One region of the Paenibacillus sp. cl130 genome, then DNA from elsewhere that is predicted to be linked to it. Evidence: riboswitches for the same ligand, from Rfam matches in the RefSeq annotation. Region 1 holds a riboswitch; each other region holds the start of a gene.
What was found. A riboswitch is a leader RNA that binds a small molecule or an ion and turns the genes downstream of it on or off. The one in region 1 is predicted to bind glycine.
Positions count from the first base shown of each region.

Region 2: it holds a riboswitch for glycine, as region 1 does, so the genes downstream of both, gcvT (glycine cleavage system aminomethyltransferase GcvT) here and sdaAB (L-serine ammonia-lyase, iron-sulfur-dependent subunit beta) in region 1, are expected to answer to the same signal.
Region 3: it holds a riboswitch for glycine, as region 1 does, so the genes downstream of both, BM358_RS17110 (alanine/glycine:cation symporter family protein) here and sdaAB (L-serine ammonia-lyase, iron-sulfur-dependent subunit beta) in region 1, are expected to answer to the same signal.

Region 1 covers NZ_FOYG01000005.1:14,315-18,716, reverse strand. Annotated here, with positions in the region: gene BM358_RS14775 (DUF6359 domain-containing protein) at 1-1,247, opposite strand, end outside; glycine riboswitch at 1,462-1,577, shown strand; gene sdaAB (L-serine ammonia-lyase, iron-sulfur-dependent subunit beta) at 1,789-2,478, shown strand; gene sdaAA (L-serine ammonia-lyase, iron-sulfur-dependent, subunit alpha) at 2,468-3,367, shown strand; gene BM358_RS14760 (Ig-like domain-containing protein) at 3,438-4,402, opposite strand, start outside.
Region 2 covers NZ_FOYG01000007.1:283,312-287,713, forward strand. Annotated here, with positions in the region: gene BM358_RS19790 (PTS mannitol transporter subunit IIBC) at 1-969, opposite strand, end outside; gene gcvH (glycine cleavage system protein GcvH) at 1,347-1,745, opposite strand; glycine riboswitch at 2,046-2,237, shown strand; gene gcvT (glycine cleavage system aminomethyltransferase GcvT) at 2,415-3,515, shown strand; gene gcvPA (aminomethyl-transferring glycine dehydrogenase subunit GcvPA) at 3,644-4,402, shown strand, end outside.
Region 3 covers NZ_FOYG01000006.1:76,990-81,391, forward strand. Annotated here, with positions in the region: gene BM358_RS17105 (iron-containing alcohol dehydrogenase) at 53-1,225, shown strand; gene BM358_RS17110 (alanine/glycine:cation symporter family protein) at 1,283-2,701, opposite strand; glycine riboswitch at 2,861-2,955, opposite strand; gene BM358_RS17115 (glycoside hydrolase family 1 protein) at 3,223-4,402, opposite strand, start outside.

The DNA of each region.
Region 1 (4,402 bases):
CCTTGACCTACCTTGGAGATAGCGGCATAAGGTCCTTCCGCACGGCCCCCGCCGTTATAAACTCCCTGGTCTACCGCATTACCCCATTTTTTCGTGCCTGAAGGGATATAAGCAATGCCTTTAGCCTTGGTAGGATCAATAATAGCCAGCGTAGATCCTGCATGCATTGCAATCGAGCGCACACCCTTGGTAATGCCGAAAGATTGATCTGCGGCTACAATTTCGGTAGCATTCACATCACCCAGCGCATTGTAACGGAAACGAACGCCAAAGTTGGCCGCCAGCCAATCGGAGCTTGTTAATCCTTGCATCGCCGGTGATGCAGCTTCTTCTGCAGTCATGCCCTTGGCCGGATTAGTATAGGCTCCACGACGGTAACCATTCATAACCTCGGAGGAATCCCAACGGTTTTTGTTACGGTCCGCATTATAATGATCGGAGATGAAGAAGACGCTCCCCCCGCTATTCACGTATTGCAGCAGGGCAGCCTGCTCGGATGCCTTAAAGGCAACATTCGCTTCACCAATAATGAACACATCATATTGGCGCAGCTTGTCATATGTTATGGCCTGCTCTCCATAAGTAAAAGGAATGGGACGATTCAATTGGTCTACCGTAAAGCCTACATTACGCAGTCCATTGGCAAAGTCGGAGAAGGCGCCTTCAATGACCCAATCTGCTGCACCAGCGGTCTGTGCGTGCGTATTATCGAACAGCACCTTTTTGCCTTTTCCATCCGGCAGTGTAGTACCGGGTTGACCCGGGTTGCCAGGTTCGCCTGGTTCCCCCGGCTCGCTTCCGCTCACCAGTTCAACAGCGCTTGGGCTTTTCACTCCACCAAAATTATTGTAGGCGCCGAGTGTACCCGTCACACGAATTTTGCTGCCGATCAGCTCAGGATGGCCTGATAGCCCATATTGCCCTCTGTACGCTGAAGTCAGCTGTACATCCAACAGATTAGACGTATTACGTTCATTTGCCTGATCGGCAATCAGTACGTTAAAATCATTCGCGAACGGGGAAGAAAAGTTAGCCGTTTTCGATCCGGTAGCATGTCCGACGATGTAACCTTCCACCGTCACCGTACCTCCACTGCTTTGGCGCTGAAGTGCTTCGGCTACTGTCAATGCTCCCTCCGCCTTGACCTGACCGAATGGAACGAAGATCCCAATCAGCAGTGATACGATCGCTGCTAGATGCAACATCCCTTTTAAGCGTGAACCTGTGAATCGCAAGCCTTTTACCATACGTCAATATCCCTCCTATGATTTCCATAAATATACTTGTCCTTTATCAGATTAGCCGCCAATCTTCTAATTCCTTCCTGGTTTCATCCATAATTATGTAAATTTTAATCTTTTTTATTGGGAACGCACCTGTTTATGTAAAAATTAAACCTGTGATTGACACCGAGCACGGCATACATTACGCTAAGGAAGACATGTAGAACGGTATACGCGAATGAAGATGACGGGAGAGTCTGTCCAGGGAGCCTACACTCTGGCGGCACCGAAGGAGCAAGACGTCAGCACCCGGCTGACGGATAATCTCTCAGGTCCATGTATCGTCATCTGACGCAACTCTGGAGAGAGCGCAAGCCACCCAAGGGGTAAGGCGGTAAGAACACCGCACGAAACTCTCAGGTAACGAGGACAGAGATAAGGGAAACTTCCTTATCCTGTCCTTTTTTGTGCTCACATTGTGCGTCAGCATTAGGAACCGTCATAACCGCGCAAAGACGCGGAAATACCATATAGTATGGTATTAGAACATACAGGGGGCCACACCATGCGTTTCAAAGATGTATTTTCTATTATCGGTCCGGCCATGACCGGACCTTCCAGTTCACACACCGCAGGCGCGGTGCGGCTCGCACGCGTTGCCCGGCACTGGCTCGGGACGCAGCCTGACCGTGCCCGCATGACGCTGTACGGCTCCTTTGCCGACACGTATAAAGGACACGGTACAGACCTGGCGCTCATCGCAGGGCTGCTTAATTACGATACGGACGATCACCGGATTCCGGATGCCGAGCAATGGGCAGAGCAAGCCGGGATGGCCGTGGAATTCGCCGTCAGCGGACTCCCCGCGCCTCATCCGAACACTGTCCGTTTCGAGCTGTGGAAGGGCGAGGATCAGCGCACACTGCTGGGCTCCTCCATCGGCGGCGGCAGCATCCATGTCCAGCAGCTTAACGAATTCCGGGTCAATCTGACCGGGGAGCTGCCTACGCTGGTGCTTCTCCACTCGGATAAGCCCGGTACATTGGGCGCGATAACTTCAGCGCTGGGCGCGGCCCACATTAACATTGCCTATATGCACGTAGATCGCAAAGGCCGGGATGGTGAAGCACTCACCGCCATTGAAACGGACAGTTCTGCTCCAGCTGAACTGATTGCGGAACTGCGTTCTTTACCTCATATGTATGAAATTAAGATGATTAATTTGAAAAAAGGAGCTGAATCCGATGCGGTTTAGCCATCTGCATGAAATCAGCGCTTTATGCGCTGAAGAATCCACCACAATTGGCCGCTTGATGATTCAAGAGCAGGTACAAGAGACGAATACAACGGAGGAAGAAATCTTTCGCCAAATGTCTGATTATTATGAAGTCATGAAGGAAGCCGTTCATCGCGGTCAAACACAAGACACCGTATCCCGCAGTGGATTGACAGGCGGTGACGGCAAGCGCCTAGCCGAGTATCTGCGGTCAGGGGAAACCTGCTCCGGTGATGCCTCCGCGCTCGCCATGGCTTATGCCCTCTCCGTGTCGGAGGTTAATGCATCCATGGGTCGCATTGTCGCCACGCCTACCGCAGGCTCATGTGGGGTTATCCCTGGTGTGTTCATCAGTGCGCAGGAGCGGTTCGGCTGGGATGATGAGCATATGGTGAACGGCCTGTTCGCCGCTGGAGCCATTGGCTACGTGATCGCCAACAACTCCTTCATTTCTGGCGCGGAGGGAGGCTGTCAGGCTGAGATTGGTTCAGCTATCGGGATGGCTGCTGGCGCTATGGTCGAGCTGCGTGGTGGTACGCCTGAACAGGCTGTTCACGCCGTGGGCCTCGCTCTTAAGAACACGCTCGGCCTGATTTGCGATCCCGTCGCCGGACTCGTGGAGATTCCGTGCATCGTGCGCAACGGGCTGGGAGCCGTGACTGCGCTTGCCGCAGCGGATATGGCTTTGGCGGGTGTGCGCAGCGCTATTCCGTCTGACGAAGTCATTGACGTGATGCTTGAAGTCGGCAGTGCGATGCCGTCGAAGCACCGCGAGACCGCCAAAGGCGGCTTGGCCCAGACGCCGACTGGCAAGCGTTTGACTGAATCACTTACACGCAACACACCGACCAAGAAGGATAAGTCATAATTTATAAGCGGTAGCCTCCTTAAAAAAAAGAGCAAGCATGTCGTCCTTGGACGTATGCTTGCTCTCTTTTTTACTGAACGGTTACCTGTATCTTCGTCATTTTACCTGCATATTTCACAGTAATTACTGCTTTGCCCTTGCCCTGTGCCTTAATGTTACCGTCTTTGACGGTCGCAACAACAATTCTGGACGAGGACCAGACAGCCGGTTTGGAAACATCCTTCTCCGACTCATCCTTATACGTGGCTGTAGCCGTAACCTTGGCCAGCTGTCCTGCCTTCAAATTCAAAGCAACTTCGTCTGTTTGCAGATATTTAAGCGTATCAACATCCACGGGTACGCTGATTATCTTCCCGCCAAACTTCGCCTGAATGTTAGCTTTACCGTAGCTGACCGCGGTAACCTGACCCTTTTTAACAGTGGCTACCTTATAATTAGACGTTTTCCATTCAGCTTGGGTCGTAACGTCCTTTTCTTTACCATCACTCGATTTAACCACAATCGCGATGGTTTTTTGATCTCCAGATTTGAGCGATAGCGCGATTGCATCCGCTTCAATCTTTTGCGCTACGTCCACTTCTACCGTAAACGTAATGTTTTGCTTGCCATATGAAGCAGTCACCGTTGCCTTACCGCTACCATTCGCTTTGATCAAACCTTCGCTAACTTCAACCACTTTTACATTGCTAGTTGTCCAGGTGGCGTCCTTGGTTACATCTGTTTTTGTACCGCCACTCTTAACTCCTGTTACTTTTAGCTGCTTCGTTTCCTGAGCACCAAGCGCAATTACACGCGAGTCTGTTTCCAGACGATCTACAAGGCCTACTTGTACGTTAATCGTCAGTTTTTTGCCATTATAGGTCGCTGTAATAACCGCTTTACCAGCGGATTTACCCGTAATCGTTCCTTTGGACACAGAAGCAATATCTTCCGCGCTTGAAGCCCATTCTGCATCCTGTGTTACATCTTCCTTACGCCCATCCGCATAAGTAGCCGTCAAAGTTGCAGTATAGTCCTCATCAATATCAATCGTTG
Region 2 (4,402 bases), on a different contig from region 1:
TGGCAAATATCCGCCTTTTGGCGTCATTAGAAAATAGGCGATGATGCTGCCCGGTGAAGGAGCAGCAACCAGTCCGGCACCTGTCAACATAAAACAGAAGGTTCCCACAACGCCCCCAGCTATAGCAGCAAGAATCAAAATCGGCTTCATCAAAATATAAGGGAAATAAATTTCATGAATCCCGCCGAAAAAATGAATGATGACCGCTCCAGGAGCCGATGACTTCGCAGAGCCTTTGCCGAACAGGCAGTAGGCTAGCAAAATACCGAGCCCCGGCCCAGGGTTGGATTCCAGCATAAACAGTACGGATTTTCCTGTTCTTGCAGCTTCCTCTAACGCAATCGGACTCAATACTCCGTGATTCAGCGCGTTGTTTAAAAATAATACTTTTCCGGGCTCAATAATGAGGTTGACAAGCGGCAATAGCCCTGCGTTCACGAGGAACTGTACCCCTGCCGACAACACTTGACTGATCATTTGTACAATCGGGCCAATCGCCACATGGGCAAGCAGCGCTAGAATGGCACCGATAATTCCGGCCGAAAAGTTATTGACCAGCATTTCAAAGCCTGATCTGACTTTGCCTTCAATGGCCTTGTCGAACTTCTTCAATATCCACGCAGCCAGCGGACCAGCTACCATCGCGCCCAGGAACATCGGGATATCGGCTCCCACTATGACACCCATCGTCATAATGGCACCAATCACACCTCCACGCTGTCCGTGAATCATCGTGCCCCCTGTATAACCGATCAGTAACGGCAATAAATAATTTTTCATCGGGTCAACCAATTGTGCAAAACCTTCATTCGGGAACCATCCGGTCGGAATAAAGAGTGCCGTAATCAGCCCCCACGCAATAAATGCTCCCATATTGGGCATAACCATACCGCTAAGAAAACGGCCAAAACGCTGTACGGCGACACGAGTGCCTCCTTTTGAACTTGGCTTTGCGTCCAATGTACTCATATTCAAATCCTCCTTGTAGGTAAGCATCACTACCTTTTCTTAAAATTCATACTAAATGACAGCGCTATCTTCATCAACGAAATGAAAACGTACTTTCGTCATGAACGTTGATGACAACATTTAAATTTAAATTATCCGGGAAGGTATTATACCTGCATAATTCTTCTTAATATGACCTGTAGCTATAGAAATTAGTCGAAAAACCGTGCTGGATTATGTATGATTCTTATATGGGGACAACCCTCTAAATCAGAATAAAACACGTAATTACGTTTGCAAAAAGACAAAAAAATAGCCGCTACGTCAAATCATAGCGACTATTTTATACAAAAATCGAGCAGACAAATAACCCTCTTACTCCATACTACAATGCTCCATTATTGCTCATCGGAAATCAACTGCTCATACTGATCCGCAGACAGTAGCTTGCCCAAGGCTTCCTCCACATCTTTATCCATCTCTACTTCGATCATCCAACCTTTTTCATAGGGAGATTCATTCACTAGCTCAGGTGTACTTTCCAGCGTTTCATTCACTTTTAGTATGGTTCCCGTCACCGGAGCAAAAAGGTCGGATACTGTCTTCACCGATTCAATCGTACCGATCTCCGCTCCCTGCTCAATCGTTGCTCCCGCCTCAGGTAATTCTACAAAAACAATATCACCCAGTTGATGCTGTGCAAAGTCTGTAATACCAATTCGTACCGTTCCATTCTCTGTCCGCTGAACCCACTCATGTTCGTCTGTATACCAAAGTTGCTGCTTTACTTCACCCATTCTGTTCCCCTCACTTCCATATGAATAAAATCGCTTTTGCTCACCTGTATTAGACAGGTTAAGATTATGACAACAAGAACACTCATGTCAATAATACTAACAAAAATACTTCATATCACCTCATATAGCGTACTATATAAAAAATTATAACTTATAACAAACGCTTACATATCCTTATTTATATATTAAATGTTTTTTCTATTGTTTTAGATGACATTTTTATTGACATTTTGAATGAATTTGCGTATTAATGGGTTATAGCAAATGCTTTGGGAAACACCCCGACAACTGCAAACGCGGATGAACGCGGAGGGAGAGACTGCCAAAAAGATTCGCATAGCTGTTGCCGCTTGTGAGACATAAGTGCACGCGAATCGGATCAGGTTGTTATCTGCAAAGCCAGGTAATATACCGTTGATCCCGAAGGTAGCGCCGAAGGAGTAAACCTGCATTGCAGGTGAATCTCTCAGGCAAAAGGACCTCTGCCGGACGCATCTCTGGAGAGCATTCGCTATTGGAGCGGATCACCCAAGGGGAAACCCGGTACATACCGGGGTAACTTTCTGGTATCAAGGACAGAGCTGAAAAAAAGAGTGTAGACTGCCGTCTATACGTTTTTTTCGGCCTGTCTTTTTTGTTTAGCCGATCACACCGGATAGGAGTGGAATAATGACTAATTTGCGAAAAACACCGCTATATTCGTCCTACGGGACGCAGTCTGGGGTTCGTTGTATTGACTTTGGCGGCTGGGAGCTCCCGGTTCAGTTTAGCGGCATTCAAAAGGAGCATGAGGCCGTCCGGCAACGTGCGGGTTTATTCGATGTATCGCATATGGGCGAATTTTTGGTTGAAGGCAAAGAGGCCGAAGCTTTTCTGCAAAGGGTGACCACGAATGATGTCAGCCAGTTGGAACCAGGTCAGGCACAATATTCACTCCTGTGTTACCCCGATGGAGGGGTAGTAGACGACCTACTTGTTTACTGCAAAGGACCGGAACGCTACATGCTCGTTGTGAACGCATCCAACATCGATAAGGATTGGGATTGGCTAATTCGCCATATGCCTGCATCCGTTCACATGGAGAATGTGTCTGATGCGATAGCATTGCTAGCGTTGCAAGGACCGGAGGCAGCACGTATTGCCGCAGCCGTGGCAGATACGGACATTACGAATCTGGCATCTTTCCGCTTCCATGAGAATGTGCCATTGTTCGGAGCAAAAGCACTGGTCTCACGAACCGGATATACGGGCGAAGACGGTTTTGAATTTTATATACCTGCTGCGGAAGCACCAGCCGTATGGGAGGGTTTGCTTCGTTCCGGTGAGTCGTATGGGCTGATTCCCGCTGGACTTGGTGCTCGGGATACCCTACGCTTTGAGGCACGGTTGCCGCTATATGGTCAGGAGTTATCTGCCACGATTTCACCACTCGAAGCTGGTCTAGGTTTCTTCGTCAAGCTGAATAAAGGAGATTTTATCGGTAGAGAAGCACTGCAACGTCAGAAAGAACAAGGGATTCCTCGCAAATTGATCGGGCTGGAAATGATTGATCGCGGTATCCCACGCGCCCATTACCCGGTATTCGCAGAAGGACAACACATTGGTGAGGTCACAACGGGGACTCAGTCGCCCACCTTGAAGCGTAATCTGGGCCTCGCCTTGGTGGACAGTCGTTTTAGCGCCCTCTCCACACCGTTGGAGGTTGAGATTCGTGGCAAACGCCTGCGTGCCGAGGTGGTGGCAACACCCTTTTATAAACGCCCGCGCTGATCTTAAACTCTTTTTATTTCTATAAAGCAAATATGTCAGATATGAACTTCTTGGTTTTTCATCTCACACACTTTTTTATTAGCTAATTTACGATCTAAAATCTTGCTTTTCGAAAGGAGTCAGAACCTATGAAGCAGCATCGTTATCTCCCTATGACTGAACAGGATCAAACCGAAATGCTGCGTGTGGTGGGTGTATCATCTATTGATGATTTATTCAGTGACATTCCAGAGGCCATTCGATATCAAGGGGAACTGCCTCTCTCTTCTCGACTCGATGAGAAAGCCTTAACCCGCCACTTGGCCGAGCTGGCCGGACACAACGCCAATACAGACACACATGCCAGCTTCCTTGGCGCAGGAATTTATGATCATCATATTCCGTCCGTCATCCAGCACATCACTTCACGCTCGGAATTCTATACAGCCTACACCCCCTATCAGCCGGAAGTAAGCCAAGGCGAGCTACAAGCCATTTTCGAGTTTCAGTCGTATATTTGCGAATTGACGGGCATGGCTGTAGCTAATGCCAGCATGTACGACGGAGCGACTGCACTGGCGGAAGCGGGCTCACTGTCCGCCGCAGCTACCCGCCGTAAACAGCTTATCGTATCAAGGTCCGTCCATCCGGAGGCACGTCAGGTATTGGCAGCCTATGCACGCGGATTGGATTTGGACATCGTGGAGATCGGCTGTTCGGACGGCGTAACGGATGCTGATGCGCTAGCGGCAGCCGTATCGGAACAGACCGCGGCTGTTTTGGTCCAAAGCCCCAACTTTTTCGGAGCCGTGGAAAACCTGAAGCCGATGGCTGACCTCATCCATGCGCACAAAGGTCTTTTGGTCGTCAGTGCCAATCCACTAGCACTTGGCTTGCTGGAAACACCC
Region 3 (4,402 bases), on a different contig from region 1:
AGCGATTTACGATTTGAACATGAACAATGAAGAACTGAGGGAAACTTACCAGATGAACAAATTCACATATTATAACCCCACCAAATTAATTTTTGGAGACAATCAAATTGAAGAACTCCAGCAGGAACTGCTGAATTACGGCAAAAACATTTTGCTGGTATATGGAGGCGGAAGTGTCAAACGAAATGGTCTATATGACCAGGTATTAAACGCGTTAGAACCGCTACATCTGAACATTCATGAATTGTCCGGCGTAGAACCGAATCCGCGCTTGTCCACCGTTAAGAAGGGTATCGACATTTGCCGAAATGAAAAAATCGACTTCTTACTTGCTGTAGGCGGTGGAAGCGTTATTGATTGCACCAAAGCCATCGCAGCAGGGGCTGAATATGACGGCGATGTGTGGGATATTATCAACAAAAAGCACATGCCGACCGAGGCTCTGCCATTCGGCACCATCCTCACACTCGCCGCCACCGGTTCAGAAATGAATCCGGATTCTGTTATCACCAACTGGGAAACGAACGAAAAATACGTATGGGGCAGCGCGGTGACGCATCCGAAATTCTCGATTCTGGACCCAAAAAACACCTTCTCTGTGCCACTTGATCAGACGGTATATGGCATGGTGGATATGATGAGCCATGTGTTTGAACAATATTTTCACAATGTTAAAAATACACCGTTGCAAGATCGTATGTGCTTTTCCGTGTTGCAAACCGTGATCGAAACTGCACCTAAGCTGCTGGAGGATTTGCACAACTACGAGCATCGTGAAACGATTTTATATGCCGGAACGATTGCCCTTAACGGAACACTACAAATGGGCTACTTCGGGGACTGGGCTTCGCATACGATTGAACATGCATTATCCGCTGTATATGATATTCCTCATGCTGGCGGTCTGGCGATCCTGTTCCCCAACTGGATGAGACATACGGTGGATCAGGATGCTGCACGCATGAAGCGGCTGATGCTCAGCATGTTTGATTTAGATACCACTGGTAAAACGGATAAGGAAATTGCTTTGGAGGGGATTGATCGCCTGAGTGCATTCTGGACAAGTCTCGGTGCCCCTTCCACCCTGGCCGATTACAATATTAATGATGAGCAATTGGAAAAAGTCGCAAACATTGCAGCCCGTGAAATGGAATACGGAGGCTTCGGTAATTATAAAAAGCTGAATCAAGAAGATATTTCAGCTATTTTGCACGCATCGTTATAACATTCAAAAGGGAGTGTCCTCAAGCCTGTGATGACTGAGGGCACTCCCTTTTGGAATTTATGAATTAACCGTTTGTCCTTTTTCTTCTACTTGGATAGCTGCCCCTACACTGGCACCTGCAAGAATGCCCTTTTTCTTACTAGAATTCAGAGAATCCATATAGGTTCGGGTTTCTGCGACTACAATTCCTGATAACCCGAGCAGGGCAATCAGGTTCGGGAAAGCCATCATTGCGTTAAAGATATCTGCCAGCAGCCAAATCGCATCCAGTTTAATGAACGCGCCCCCGGCAACCAGTAGGATGAACAGATAGCGGTATGGCTTAATCCACTTGACCCCAAGCAAATATTCAACACAGCGTTCCCCGTAATAGTTCCAGCCGAGCATGGTGGTGAACGCAAACATAATCAGAATGATTGTGAGCAGTTCTGCCCCCAGCGGGAATGCGCTGGAAAATGCTTGCTGAGTCATCAGGCCCGCATCGGTAGGCCCGCTCCACACACCACTAACCAGTAGCGTCAACCCGGTCATCACACAAATAACCATCGTATCAATAAACACGCCTGTCATGGAAATTAGCCCTTGCTCCGCAGGCCATTTGGTTTTGGCAGCTGCGGCTGCAATCGGTGCGCTTCCCAATCCGGCCTCATTGGCAAAAATACCTCTGGCTACCCCACTTCGCATCGCCAGCATAATCGTAGCTCCGGCAAATCCGCCCGTTGCAGATGTAGTTGAAAATGCCGAATGGAGCACCAGCGCAATTGCGGCAGGAAGTTGGTCAGCAAACCGAATTAGTACGATGAGACAGATCAGTACATACAAGCCTGTTTTAAAAGGAACGACCTTCGTCGATACCTTGGCAATGCTTTTGAGTCCTCCAATAGTAACAAGTCCTGTAAGGATAGCAATAATCAGTGCCGTTACAATGGGCGGAACGCCAAAACTATTTTCAGTCGAAGATACAATCGCTTTGACCTGCGGAAACGTTCCAATCCCGAACAACGCTACCAGCATGCCCGAAAAAGCAAACAGCATCGCCAGCGGTTTAAAACGGCGTCCCAGACCTTTCTCAATATAATACATCGGGCCGCCGGAAAATTGCCCATTCCGATCCTTCACCCGGTATTTTACCGCAAGTACACCTTCCGCATATTTCGTCGCCATCCCAAAAAAGGCTGCAACGACCATCCAGAACAAGGCACCCGGCCCGCCCAGCTTAATGGCTGTCGCTACGCCGACAATACTTCCTGTGCCAACTGTAGCCGCCAACGCTGTACTCAAAGCCGCAAAACTACTTACATCCCCGCTGCCTTCATTCGGGGCCTTACCGATCAGCTTGATCGCCAGGGGCAGGCGGAATACCTGCAGCATCTTCAAACGTATGGTCAGCCACAACCCCGTTCCCATGACAAGAATGATGAGAGGCGCCCCCCATATCCAACTGCTAATCGCTTCTAACACATGTACCAAATTCATTTCAACCCGCTCCTCCAGCATATTAGAAAACAAAAAAGAGTCAAATCCGCTGATTCGACTCCTGGAGAGGTTAAAGGCACGAAAAAATACAACCATCTTGCGCAGGTTTCTGCCTCTAATAGCTTATAAAAAAGCCTAGGGCATTCCCTGTCACAGGTTATTCGCGTCTCTGTCCTTTTGCCTGAGAGTTTAAGCAGATGTTCTCTGCGGTGCACCTTCGGCGCCCAATTAAGGGTCTCTCCAGAGTTCTGTCCGTTTACGGTCCCCGCTTGTTGCTGTAATCAGCCTAAGCACCTGAGAGTTTTGCCCCTTCGGTCGGAACTTTCGTTCCATCTCCCGCAAACATCAACCAGACATATGAAATTTTTATTTATTATACAGAAAACTTTCAGCTTATTACAAGTGAAAAGTTTGTGAAGCCCTCTGAAATATATATTATTATTATGTCTATCAAAAAAGCGGGTACAGCAGATTGCATCCTTAGGATGTCCTCTGCTATACCCGCCCGAGAAAATTTGGAATTACAATTCTTCACCATTGGTTGCTATCACATTTTTATACCAGTTAAATGAGTCCTTTTTGGAGCGTTTGAGCGTTCCGTTACCATCATCATCCAGATCGACGTAAATAAATCCGTAGCGCTTGGACATTTCGGAAGTAGACATGCTCACAAGGTCGATAGGACCCCAGCTGGTGTAACCAATCAGATCAACACCGTCGGCAATCGCTTCCTTCATCTGAACAATATGCTGACGCAAGTAATCAATACGATATGTGTCATGCACAGAACCGTCTTCCTCTACCTTATCATAAGCACCTAGGCCATTTTCCACGATGAACAGTGGCTTTTGGTAGCGGTCATATAACGTATTCAGCGTAACACGCAGACCGATCGGATCAATTTGCCATCCCCAGTCAGAGGACTGTAAATATGGATTTTTCACGCCGCCAATCAGGTTTCCTGCTGCTTTCTCGCCTTCTGGACCTGCAGATACGGTCAAGGTCATGTAGTAGCTGAATGAGATATAATCGACCGTGTTATTTTTTAAAATTTCGGCATCGCCTGGTTCTGTGTGTATAACAACATTATTTTCTTCAAAATAACGATTCATGTAGTTGGAATATTCCCCACGGGCATGCACATCCGTAAAGAACAGGTTCATCTGATTTTCATGCTGGGCTTTCAGTATATCCTCTGGATTACACGTATGTGGGTAGCTTTCCAAACGAGCCAGCATACAGCCGATTTGAGAGCCCGGGATGATCTCATGTCCTCGTTTTGTCGCCAGTGCACTAGCTACAAATTGATGATGCAGTGCTTGATATATCGCTTGCTGCTTGTTTTCTACGCGGTCAATGACCACCCCGCCACCGGTAAACGGACTCATGGTCATTACATTGATTTCATTAAAGGTCAGCCAGTATTTTACTTTATCCTTATAACGCGTGAACACAGTTTCGGCATAATTTACGTAGTGCTGTATAACTTCACGCCCCAGCCAGCCATTATACTTCTGAGTCAAACCCAGCGGTGTCTCATAATGTGACAATGTTACCAGCGGTTCAATACCATATTTGCGCAGCTCATCAAATACATTGTCGTAGAATTGCAGTCCCGCTTCATTCGGCTCGGCATCATAGCCATTCGGGAAAATCCGCGACCAGTTGATGGACATACGAAATACCTTAAAGCCCATTTCC